DNA from 4 places in the Abyssicoccus albus genome. Region 3 is predicted to be linked to each of the others. Evidence: riboswitches for the same ligand, from Rfam matches in the RefSeq annotation. Region 3 holds a riboswitch; each other region holds the start of a gene.
The links. Region 3 has a riboswitch for S-adenosylmethionine ahead of EDD62_RS00695 (methionine ABC transporter ATP-binding protein). Riboswitches for the same ligand answer to the same signal wherever they lie in the genome.
Positions count from the first base shown of each region.

Region 1: it holds a riboswitch for S-adenosylmethionine, as region 3 does, so the genes downstream of both, EDD62_RS06740 (hypothetical protein) here and EDD62_RS00695 (methionine ABC transporter ATP-binding protein) in region 3, are expected to answer to the same signal.
Region 2: it holds a riboswitch for S-adenosylmethionine, as region 3 does, so the genes downstream of both, metK (methionine adenosyltransferase) here and EDD62_RS00695 (methionine ABC transporter ATP-binding protein) in region 3, are expected to answer to the same signal.
Region 4: it holds a riboswitch for S-adenosylmethionine, as region 3 does, so the genes downstream of both, EDD62_RS06630 (M20 family metallopeptidase) here and EDD62_RS00695 (methionine ABC transporter ATP-binding protein) in region 3, are expected to answer to the same signal.

Region 1 is NZ_RKRK01000003.1:311,519-314,707, reverse strand. It holds gene EDD62_RS06750 (hypothetical protein) at 1-463, shown strand, start outside; gene EDD62_RS06745 (Fic family protein) at 655-861, shown strand; gene EDD62_RS06740 (hypothetical protein) at 941-1,171, opposite strand; SAM riboswitch class I at 1,242-1,346, opposite strand; gene EDD62_RS06735 (DoxX family protein) at 1,448-1,792, shown strand; gene EDD62_RS06730 (CatB-related O-acetyltransferase) at 1,846-2,676, opposite strand; gene EDD62_RS06725 (glycosyltransferase) at 2,660-3,189, opposite strand, start outside.
Region 2 is NZ_RKRK01000002.1:271,457-274,645, forward strand. It holds gene pckA (phosphoenolpyruvate carboxykinase (ATP)) at 1-1,061, opposite strand, end outside; SAM riboswitch class I at 1,253-1,360, shown strand; gene metK (methionine adenosyltransferase) at 1,499-2,692, shown strand; gene EDD62_RS01390 (hypothetical protein) at 2,835-3,122, opposite strand.
Region 3 is NZ_RKRK01000002.1:136,062-139,250, forward strand. It holds gene EDD62_RS00685 (MFS transporter) at 1-403, shown strand, start outside; gene EDD62_RS00690 ((deoxy)nucleoside triphosphate pyrophosphohydrolase) at 465-857, opposite strand; SAM riboswitch class I at 1,031-1,135, shown strand; gene EDD62_RS00695 (methionine ABC transporter ATP-binding protein) at 1,325-2,344, shown strand; gene EDD62_RS00700 (methionine ABC transporter permease) at 2,337-3,032, shown strand; gene EDD62_RS00705 (MetQ/NlpA family ABC transporter substrate-binding protein) at 3,098-3,189, shown strand, end outside.
Region 4 is NZ_RKRK01000003.1:284,712-287,900, forward strand. It holds gene EDD62_RS06615 (pyridoxamine 5'-phosphate oxidase family protein) at 1-334, opposite strand, end outside; gene EDD62_RS06620 (nitroreductase family protein) at 496-1,122, opposite strand; gene EDD62_RS06625 (FAD-dependent oxidoreductase) at 1,246-1,518, shown strand; SAM riboswitch class I at 1,675-1,770, shown strand; gene EDD62_RS06630 (M20 family metallopeptidase) at 1,842-3,032, shown strand; gene ldmS (L-aspartate--L-methionine ligase LdmS) at 3,016-3,189, shown strand, end outside.

The DNA of each region.
Region 1 (3,189 bases), on a different contig from region 3:
TGATCTTGAGATTTCAGGTATGTTAGACATTGATGGAAATATTACTGGTGAAAGATTAAAACTTTCGGGCTATTCAATGGTTGATGGCGATATAGAGGTTGATTATTTTGAGTGTAGTGGAAAAATTGAAAGCGAAGGTTTAATTAATGCAGATTCAGTAAATATAACATTGAGGAATCATTGTTCAGCACAAGAAATTGGTGGTAAAACAATTGCGATATTAGAAGATCAAAAAACTGAGAATAAAGGATTGTTCGCCTCTTTATTCACGGAAAATAGAAAGGGTACATTGAGTTGCAATTTAATTGAAGGTGATGAAATCCATTTAGAAAATGTGTTATGTGAAACGGTAAGAGGAAAGAACATCTCCATTGGAAAAGGTTGTATTATAGAGAAAGTAGAATATACAGATACGATCGAGATTATTGAAAATGCAAAGGTTAATGAACAAATAAAAATTTAAGTTATCGTAAATCACTTCTCAAAGTAGAGGAGTGATTTTTTAATTAAATGTATGTATTATATCTTCGGATGAGTAGGAGATACTAAATGTAGTATAAATTCAGATCCAACCATAGTAGCTTAAAGGGTGCTCCAAAATTAGGATATACTTTACGAGATCAAAATACTGATCCATTAATTAAAATAGCAATTATGCATGCACAATTTGAATCAATTCATCCATACTTAGATGGAAATGGAAGACTTGGTCGTATTTTAATTGTGTTAAATATGATAGCAGAAAGTGCAATTGATTCACCGATATTTTTTGTAAGTGAAGAACTAGAAAGAGAGAGAATACGATATTATAATTTACTCAATAGCGTAAGAAGTGAGAATCCAGATTGGTTTAAAATGTAGAAAATTTAATAAATAGTTATGTAACGAATATATCTTAATAAATAAATTAAGATATATTCTAAATAACTTTTTTAAAATTTTAATTATCTAACTGTTGCTGAATCATTTTAATTTCTGACTTGATTTCATCTTGGATGATTGGGTTGACTGGGCTAAGTGTAGTTAAGAGGTCAATGTGTTGTTGCAGCTCGCTTTTAATTTCGTTCAATTTCCCATATTTCAACATCGAAGCGGCGTAATGTGTTGGTGTGTATTCAGTCCAATACTTCAGTGACTCAATCAGTTCCTGCGTTGATAATTTGTTTGACATAACAATCTCTCCTCTATAATATGATACAAACAAAATAGCCCTCCTGAATTCAGAAGAGCTTCAACGAGACTTCTTATCATTCAGGCGTACCTGTTGGAATTAGCACATCGCTATCAAAAATAGCTGTTGCTGGAGTTTCATAGGGCCAAGTCCCTCCACTCACTCTATATAAGAGAACTATTTTATTTGATTCTATTATAACAAAGTTTATTCAAAATTCATATCTTAATTGATATAATATAGATATACGTTTTATATAAAAAGGAGTCAAATATTATGGGCAGAAGAATTATAGGTATTTTATTTACAATGATTGGTTTATTGCATTTTATTCGTGAACCTAATTTCAGAAAGATTATTCCGATGTACTTACCGTTTAAGAAAAGTTTAGTTTATATTTCCGGTGTCATCGAAATATTGATAGGGGTTATGTTGATCATCAAAAAGCCGTCACAATGGACAAAACGATTGATTAATCTATTTTTACTTGCTGTATTTCCAGCTAATATTTATATGGCTCGAAAAAAGCTTCCACTAGGAGATAAAACATTACCATCGTGGGCATTATACGCAAGATTACCGCTGCAGTTTGTGTTGATGTGGGTGATTAAGAGGTTGTAATAAAACCGAAGTATATTAAGTTTTTACTTCGGTTTTTATGTCTCAATATGTATTCAATTATTTAATTTGATAAAGTCATCTTTAGTTACAACAGATGGAGTAAAAGGTGTTAATTGTTTATTGAATGTTAGTGATTTAATTTTATCAATAAAGGATTGGATTGAATCGGTTGCTTTAATCGTTTCGAATTGACCAAAATCATATTGCCACCACTTTAATTCCATCAATTGTTCTATAATATGCTCATCAAATCGGTATTTTATTACACGCGCAGGTATTCCACCAACAATTGCATATGGAGGAACATCTTTTGTAATAACCGATTTAGCAGCAATAACAGCCCCGTCATGTATTGTGATTCCATCAGACGCAATTAATACGTCTTGCCCTATCCATACATCATTTCCAATGACTATGGGAGATTCTTCAATAAAAGGTGAAGGAGTCTGTTCAAAACGTGACTCATTATTGTTTAAATAATGACGTATTCCATTACTTTCACTTTCATAAGTAATCGATGATGAAGAAAAACGGTCTATTGGATGGTTTATACCCATTCGACTAACCGAATGCGCGATAGATGTGTACCTACCTACGATTGTGTTTAATGGTAATAAACTTCTTGTGTAGCTAAAGGCCCCCATTGTAAAGAAGTAGTTAGTGCCTCCAAATGTTGTATAAGGTTCTATAATAGCATGATCAGCAATATAGATTGGATCGTTTACGCGCATAATATGTCCACGGTCTGATATTTTCGTTGAAATATAATGATCGTCTAAAAATTGAAGTACATTATTTGTAGTGTAAACAGTTGAATGGTGATGTAGTTGTTGTAAGTGAATGTTATCAGTATAATAAACAATACCATTAATTGTTGATGTCATCATGTTTCTCCTTATGTTCCAAATATTGAATCAGTTTCATCCAGTGGTCAAAATTCTGAGAAGCACTATATTTTTTCTGTGTCAAAATGCAGTTTTCATAATATCGATTGCTTACCGAGTCATCGCTCAAAAAATTATGAACTACTTTATATAATTGTTCTTCATCGTTTAACGGAACTAAATTTCCATTGACATTATCTTTAATAATTTCATTAGGACCGTATTTAATATCATAGCTGATTACTGGTGTATTATGTCTATATGATTCAAGTAATACTAACGCAAACCCTTCTTCTTTACTCGTCAAAAGGAACAATCCACTATTTTGATAGGCTGAATTTAAATTATTTGAATACCCCTTAAGATGAATATAATCATTTGCATTTAAATCATTAATTAATTGCTTTAGTTCTTCTTCAACACCACCTAGACCTCCAAAACCATAAATATCTAGACTCACTAATGGAAACTCTTTTTTTAAGCGATGTACAAGTCTGATTTGGTGATCTAATT
Region 2 (3,189 bases), 140 kb from region 3:
GGTGGTAACACACCAAACGCGTCTGCTGTTAAGAAGATAATTGTTGTTGGATGACCTGAGATTGAAGGATCCTTCGTATTATCAATGTTATATAAAGGATATGCAGCACGTGTGTTTTCAGTTAAAGATTTGTCATCATATTTAGGATAATTCTCTTCGTCTAATGGAACGTTTTCTAATACTGCACCGAAACGAATTGCATCATAAATTTGAGGTTCTTTTTCACGAGACAAGTCGATTGTTTTAGCATAACAACCACCTTCTATGTTGAAAACACCTTCATCGCTCCACCCATGTTCATCATCTCCGATTAATTTACGGTTAGGATCTGCAGATAATGTTGTTTTACCAGTCCCTGATAATCCAAAGAATAATGCTGTACGATTAGCATCTCCAACGTTACTTGAGCAATGCATGCTTAAAATGCCTTTTTCAGGTAATAAGAAATTCATAATAGAGAAGATTGATTTTTTCATCTCACCAGCGTACTCAGTACCACCGATTAAAATAATTTTTTCTTCAAATGAAACGATAATGAACGTTTCAGAACCCGTTCCGTCTACTTCAGGGTCAGCTTTAAAGCTTGGAGCAGACACAATAGTAAATTCTGGATTGATATTCAAACCTTCTTCTTTTGTTTCAGGGCGAATAAACATTGTTCTAGCAAACATATTATGCCATGCAAATTCATTGATGACACGAAGAGGCAGACGCGTAGATTCGTCAGCACCAGCATATCCATTGAATACGTATAATTGTTCTTGTCCATTTAAGTGATTTAAAACTTTACCATATAATTTTTGGAATACTTCTTTCGAAATTGGTTGATTGACAGGACCCCAATCAATTTTATCTTTAATAGACTCCTCTTCAACAATATATTTGTCTTTAGGAGAACGACCAGTATATTTACCAGTTGTTACACTTAAAGCACCTTGAGGTGTGACAACACCTTCACCAAGTTTCACACTTTCAACGACAAGTTGTGCAGAAGTGAGTTGCTGTTTTGTTGAAGATTTGTCTAAAAGATTTTGAATAGATGTGGATTCGTTTTGAACCATTATGACTCCTCCTAAATATATTTTCATGCATTAGTATAACATAACTTATGGTCATGTTAAGTAAAATGTATACGCTTACTTAAATTTAGTTCAAAATATTTATTTGTGACAAAATGTGTATAGTTGTAAATTTAATAAGATCAAATAAAATATTGACTGTATTAATAAGGTTTTGTATACTATGAGTATATAACTTATCAAGAGAGGTGGAGGGACATGGCCCTATGAAGCCCGGCAACCAATTCAATCGAATTAAGGTGCCAACCGTTTGCAAGGATGTAATCCTTGATCGATAAGTGTTATTGAACGGTTAGCCATGCTCTTTAGAGTATGGCTTTTTTTATTTCCATGATGTGTTTTTACAGTATGTTATTTGTAATTTAGTATGAATTAACTTATTAGGTGGCTTCATTCACTTAAATATAGGAGGAAAAATTATGACAACGAGAAGGTTATTTACATCAGAATCAGTAACAGAAGGACATCCGGATAAAATTGCAGATCAGATATCAGATGCAATATTAGATGATATTTTATCAAAAGATCCATATGCACGCGTAGCTTGTGAGACAACAGTGACAACAGGAATGGCTCTGATTACAGGAGAGATTTCTACTAAGGCATATGCCGACATCCAAAAAATTGTAAGGGATACAGTTAAAGATATCGGTTATACTCGTGCTAAATATGGTTATGATTATCAAACAATGGCAGTACTGACTGCAATCGATGAACAATCTTCAGATATTGCTCAAGGTGTAAATAAGAGTTATGAAGATCGTTTAGATGAAGATTATGATGGAACGATTGAGTCAATCGGTGCAGGGGATCAAGGGCTTATGTTTGGTTATGCAACGAATGAAACAGAAGAGCTGATGCCATTACCGATTACTTTAGCACATAAATTATCGAAGCAACTCTCTAAAGTACGTAAAGATGAAACATTAAATTATTTAAGACCAGATGGTAAGACTCAAGTGACTGTCGAATATGATGAAAATGATCAAGTACAACGTATTGATACGATCGTCATTTCGACTCAACACAAGGAAGATATTACGCTTGAACAGATTCAACAAGATATTAGAAAAGAAGTCATTGATAAAGTAGTTGATCAAAATTTACTAGATGATGAGACAAAGATTTATATTAATCCTACCGGAAGATTTGTCATTGGAGGACCACAAGGTGATGCTGGACTGACAGGACGTAAGATTATTGTCGACACATATGGAGGATATGCACGCCACGGTGGTGGTGCATTTAGTGGTAAAGATGCTACGAAAGTAGACCGTTCTGCAGCATATGCTGCAAGGTACGTTGCAAAGAATATTGTGGCTGCTCATCTTGCTGAGCAATGCGAAGTACAATTAGCTTATGCAATTGGTGTTGCCGCACCCGTGAGTATATCGATTAATACTTTTGGAACAAGTGATTATTCTGAAGAAGAGCTTGTTGAAGCGGTAAGAAATACATTTGATTTAAGGACAGCAGGAATTATTGAAATGTTGGATTTGAGAAGACCAATTTACAAAGATACAGCGGCATATGGTCATTTTGGTCGTAATGATTTGAACTTACCATGGGAACAAACGAACAAAGTTGAAGAGTTAAAGTCTGTACTGAAGTAATAATAGTGTGAAACTATCATCAAGTAACTATTTAATATTCCTTTTATTATTTCTTAATATTAGAAAGCTTAATAAAACAAATACAATAAAAAAGCCAATTGCTAACATTAGCAATTGGCTTTTTTAGAACTTTAATTATATATTATTCTTCAGTAGAATCTTCTCCTTGATCATCAGCATCATCAGCATCATCAGCAGAATCTTCTCCTTGATCATCAGCATCATCAGCAGAATCTTCTCCTGCATCATCATCAGTAGATTCTTCTGTTGACTCTTCTCCTGCATCATCTTCTTCAGTAGACTCATCTCCGCTTGTTGCATCATCTACAGCTTCACCAGCATCGTCTGCAGAATCTTCAGCTTCACTACAAGCTCCTAATAATAACGCTGATGCAAATCCGCCGACTAATAATACGTTTTTAAGTTTCATAATGTAATTCCTCCTGAAATATTTAAGAATATACTTTAGAATTTAAATTTTCTAAAGTTATATAGTA
Region 3 (3,189 bases):
TTTAATTAAATTTAGTAAAAGTTTCAATCGACTTGGTGGTTATACGATTGTACTATCTGCTTTTATCATGTTTTTACTTACGATAGGTTATTCATTAAATAGTTTGGCAATTATAGCAATTATTATTTGTTTTATTGATGGCCCGGCATATCAAATTCGCGAGACTGTCCAAAAGTCTATTTTACAAACTGAGATTCCATTGGATATACAATCGAGTGTTTATTCAACAATTAATACTTTAATCTTTGGCAGTTATATCATTTGGTTGTTACTCGGTAGTTACATGGCAGATATATTTGGTGTTCAGTGGATATTTGTATTCGCTGCAATATTATATTTTTTAAGTACTGTCATTGCATTTACTTCTAACGAAATTAGAAGGTATAGAATACTTAATGAATAGAAAGATTATTATACGAAATGGAAACCGCAATTGATGTTTTATTAATTGCGGTTTTAACGTTTTATATTCCATTTTTTATCTTCTCAATCGCCTCAATATCTGCTGGGGCCCATTCTACTGAGTCCAACTCATCTCTAGACAACCACTTCATATCCTGATGCTCACGCAACACAATCGAATCACTCACCATCTCAGCATAATACGTCGTGAGTTCTATCGTCGCAAAATCATACTCATACACTGTTGTCACAATCTTATCCAACACATTAATCTCACAATCCATCTCTTCCATTAACTCCCGCTTCAACGCCGCTTCTGGCAATTCACCGTCTTCAATCTTCCCACCTGGAAACTCCCACATATTCGGTAAAGACTTCTCACCGTTTCGTTGTGCGCAGAGTATTTTCTCATCTTTTTCAATGACAGCGCCTACGACTTTTACATATTTCTTCATGATATACCCCCTTATTTGATCTTATTATATCAAAGAAATAGTTCATCTTGTACGTGTGTGATTGCGTAATTTCTTTTAGTAATTATGTGAATTCTAATTTATTAGAAAATATAAAATAGTTGTTGCATTCTAAAAACGATGGTGTTATCATTATAAACAACTTAATAAAACAACTCTTATCCAGAGTGGTGGAGGGATGTGCCCTTTGAAGCCCGGCAACCGTCTTAAATGACAAGGTGCCAATTCACAATAAGCTTAATGACTTATGAAGATGAGAGAAAGTATGATCGTATCGCTTTCTCTTTATATAAGAGAAAGCTTTTTTAGTTTACTTTCTCTTCCGCTTTACCTTGGCTTCCTTTTATTCTGCTAAACCGTTAATCCGTATATTCACTCTGGATGTGTATTGTTTATATTAGGTTCATCAATAATCTATTAAGTGAATTTGATCAAGAGGTAGGTGTCATATGATTGAGTTAAAAAATATATCCAAAGTGTTCAACGTCCGTGGTGAAGATATTACGGCGGTGCGTGATGTGAATTTGACGATTCGTGAGGGTTCTATCTTTGGGGTGATTGGTTTTTCTGGGGCTGGTAAGAGTACATTGATTCGAATGTTCAACCAGCTTGAATCCCCGTCGAGTGGTGAGGTCGTGATTGGTGATGATTCGATGTCGAAATTATCGCCTAAGGCGCTTCGTAAGAAGCGTGAGAAGGTATCGATGGTGTTCCAGCATTTCAATTTATTATGGTCTAGAACGGTATTACAGAATATTATGTATCCGTTAGAGATTGCTGGGGTGAACAAGAAAGAGGCTCGTGTGCGGGCACTTGAGCTTGTTGAGCGTGTTGGGTTGAGTGGTCGTGAGTCGTATTATCCGAGCCAATTATCTGGGGGTCAGAAACAACGTGTTGGGATTGCGCGTGCGCTGGCGAATGGTCCTTCGGTATTGCTTTGTGATGAGGCGACGAGTGCTCTAGATCCTAGGACGACGGATGAGATTCTTGATTTACTCGTTCGATTGAAAGAAGAGGAGCAGTTAACGATCGTGCTGATCACCCATGAGATGCACGTCATTCGTAAAATTTGTGACGAGGTGGCGGTGATGGAGCATGGTGAGATTATTGAAGTAGGTCCTGTGCGTGATGTGTTCGAATCGCCTAAACACGCTGTGACGAAGGAGTTCATCAAAGAAGATATCGATGATGATGGTGGTGTGATCGAGCAGTTAATCGATGAACAGATGTATCATATTTATCGGTTGAAGTTTATCGGAGAGTCGACGACAGAGCCGATCGTGAGTTATTTAACGAAGGCGTACGATATTGAGGTGAATATTTTGCAAGCAAATATGAAGTACGGTCGCGATGGGGCTTATGGTTCGTTGCTCGTTCAATTTTTACCACCTGGTGGCTTTGACTTCGAAGTCATTCGAAGAGATTTAAAATCACGTCATGTAGAAATCGAGGTGGTTATCGATGAATAAGAGTTTTAAAGATATTATTGTAGAAATTGTCACGATGCCAAATGTGAGATGGGATGATGTTTGGGTTGCTGTATATGAGACGTTATATATGACGGTCGTGTCGACATTTTTTGCGTTTATATTCGGTATTATCCTCGGATTGTTACTGTTCTTAACGTCGACAAGAGAAGATCGTGTTAGTCGAGTGTTCTATAGTATTGTTTCATTTATTGTGAACTTGTTTAGAGCGATTCCATTTATCATCTTAATCTTAATCTTGATACCATTTACGAGTTTATTACTCGGGACGATTAGTGGTCCAACAGGGGCTTTACCTGCGTTAATCATTGGCGCATCACCGTTCTATGCAAGACTGGTCGAGATTGCATTAAAAGAGATTGATAAAGGCGTTATAGAAGCGGCTGAGTCGATGGGTGCGACAACACGATCGATTATATGGAATGTCCTCATTCGTGAATCATTACCAGCGTTAATCTCTGGCATTACCGTCACAGCCATTGCCCTTGTCGGTTCGACAGCCGTTGCGGGTGTTATTGGCGCCGGTGGATTAGGAAATTTAGCATATTTAGTCGGATTTACAAGGAACCAAAACGACGTCATTTGGGTGTCGACGATTTTCATCTTGATCATCGTCTTTATCATTCAATGGACAGGAGACTTGTTAGCACGACGCGTCGATAAGAGGTAAGTTAGTAAGTAGTAAAGATATAGCATAAAATTTAATCATTATAAAAAATATTGGAGGCATTTGAAATGAAAAAAATTATTTATTTAATCGCAACATTGACTATTGTATTCGTATTGGGAGCGTGTAGCAATGAAGATAGTAAAGACAGTGGACAGCA
Region 4 (3,189 bases), on a different contig from region 3:
TTACTTGAAGTGTAGCTGAATCTTCAATACGTGTCTTCTGTTGAACGTCTTTAATCCATTCAATTGTCTTCTCATCGTCAACGATTTTCGCTGTTCCTCGTACTTCGATATATTCTTTCTTATTCGGTTCACTATAACCTAATAACACATGAACATTTGGATTCTCTTCAATTTCATCCACTTTATTTGTTTCATCACTTGTCTTCGTATATAACTCTAATCCATCGTTATAAAATACCATATAACGTGCATTTGGTTTGTCGTCTTTTGACGTTGATAAGACGCCGATTCGATGTTCTTTGATGACGTTTTGTGCGATGTCTTTTGCATTCATTTGTATGCCTCCTTAACGAATGTATTAAATCAAAGAATAAATTTCATTCTTATTGTTTGTATATCCACTATTTAAATTTTTAATCATTCGATGTTGAAGCTACAGTAAATAGCATCCTTATCAGTCGTCATTCGTTTGATGTTACACAGATTATCTTTTGACTATAAATAATTTACTACACGTTCAACTGACATACGGTATGATGGACGGCCTTCTTTGACGGCTTTACCGATGGCAATTATAAGTACAGGGACGTATCGATCTAATGGATAACCGAGCGCTTCACCAATTTTGTCATGTTCAAACCCACCGATTGGATTCGTGTCATAACCATATGTCCTAGCGATAAGCATCAATTGCATCGCTGCGAGTGTGCTGTCAATTTTGACGATGTCACTCATCGCTTGTCGTGGTAATTGATTATACATCCCTTGGATGATTGGTAAGTTCTTTTCTTTTACTTCTTTTGGCATCATACCGTGTTCAACGGCACTGCTGTATATATGTTCACTGTTCTCAAGGCATTGTAAATCACCGAAGATCACGATCATCGCACTCGATGTATCGTTTTGTGGTGTGTTAAATCGAATGAGAGGTCGTAATTTAGCTTTTGCTTCATCAGATTCTACCACTGCAAATCGCCATGGCTGCATATTGACTGATGATGGTGCTTTCGTTGCGAGCTGAATCATTTCATCCATTTCTTCATGTGGAATTTTATAATTTGGGTCAAATTGCTTTACCGAATGACGGTCGTTAATAAGTTCTTCTATATTGTTATAGTTCATATGTTGATACTCCTTTAAATTATAATTATTTCATCCTTTAATATTATGAAGTATTTTAGTCATCACTTCACATATTATGCTTTGAACTGTGTTGAATAGATTAACCTTCATCCTTATGATTATATAGAATTTGGAGATCATCATTCGATTAAGACAGATATGGTCAATATGGCAATTGGTGTCTTACATGAAACGTCGCTTGCGGTCGATAGTGGTCTTACCGTTGGATCGCTTGGTGGTATTTCGGTAAATCCTTATTATCCAACGAATGATGAAAACATCTATGCCATTGAAGTGATGCTACAAAAAGTCATTGGTTCAAGCGTTGTAAAATTGTTCGATATACACGCTGCAGTCACTGGGTTGAATGAGAGAATGCTACGATTATATCTATGATCGCGACCTGATTGTAACGGAGTATAACTTTAAGCAATATTTAGTGAACATGAAATCTTATTTTACTTATAATCAAAATTTATTAAATTGATTTTATTTAAAAAATAGTTTGACAAATACAACGGATGCATTTATATTAGTAAATAATTAAATAAAAAATTATCCAGAGCGGTGGAGGGACTGGCCCGATGAAACCCAGCAACCTATTCAATTAGGTGCTAAATCCTGCAGGTAAATCCTGAGAGATAATACGACGTTTAAAGAGTCTATCTTCTTAGGTAGACTCTTTTTTTATTTAATTCATTACTTAAGGAGGATTTTTCATGACACATACTACAGACTTTATAGAAACTCATCGCGATGAATTTATTCGATACAGCCATGATATTCACGCACACCCTGAAATTGGTAATGAGGAATATTATGCCTCTGATGTACTTACAACCATTTTGAAATCACATGACTTTACAGTTGAGCGCAATATATCAGGTTATGAAACAGGGTTTATTGCGTCATATAAATCTGACAAAGATGGACCAACGATTGGATATTTAGCTGAATACGATGCATTACCAGGCTTAGGTCATGCTTGTGGACATAATATTATTGGTGTGACGAGTGTACTGGCAGCGATTAACTTAAAGCAACATATTGATTCAATTGGTGGTTCAGTCATCGTTTACGGTACGCCTGCTGAAGAAGGAGGACCAAACGGCAGTGCCAAAGCAAAATATGCAGACGATGGACTATTCAATCGAGCTGATGTCGCATTAATGGCTCATCCAGGTCACGAGCATTCACTGACTCAGCCGACACTCGCTGTCGATGTATTCGATGTGTTCTTCCATGGTAAATCACAGCACGCTGCAAATCCTTCTATCGATGGACAAAGTGCACTCGATGCAATGATCCAATTTTACAACGGCATATCATTACTTAGACAACATACTGCACCAAACGACTTGATTCATGGGGTCATATTGAATGGTGGAGATGCAGCCAATATTATTCCAGAGAAAACACATGCTAGATTTTATACACGTTCTAGAAAGCGAACAACACTCAATGCATTGACCGATCGAGTGAAAGAAATTGCAAAAGGCGCAGCACTCGCTACGAATACATCAGTGAAATTCGAGTTTATACAAAACGGTGTGAACGAGTTCATTAGAACACCACAACTTGATGCGCTTTATAAAGAAGCGGCGAATACTTTCGGAATTACAATAGATGACGTTGAAGAACGTTACGGCTCAACAGATACAGGTAATGTTAGTCATATCATTCCGACGATTCACCCACATATCAAAATCGGCCCTTCTACGCTCGTAGGTCATACCGATGAATTCAGAGAAGCCGCAATCAGTCAAGAGGGAGATCAAGGCCTAATCAATGGGGCTAAAATATTATCCAAAGTAGGATATCGACTCATTCAAGATGCTGACCTACTAAACCGAATTAAATCAGAACACGAAGTTGCACTCAAAGGAGCCCACGATGAATCTAACGAATAAATTAACAGTCACAATGAAAGATGCCTATCCGGTTACAACCATCTACTCGTCAAGACCATCTTATGAAGATAGTCCTTGGTTGGCCGCAGAAGAACATCAACTGAACTTCTTATCTGCTAGGGAATTACATATCGCTGAGCTTCCAGTCATTGTACAT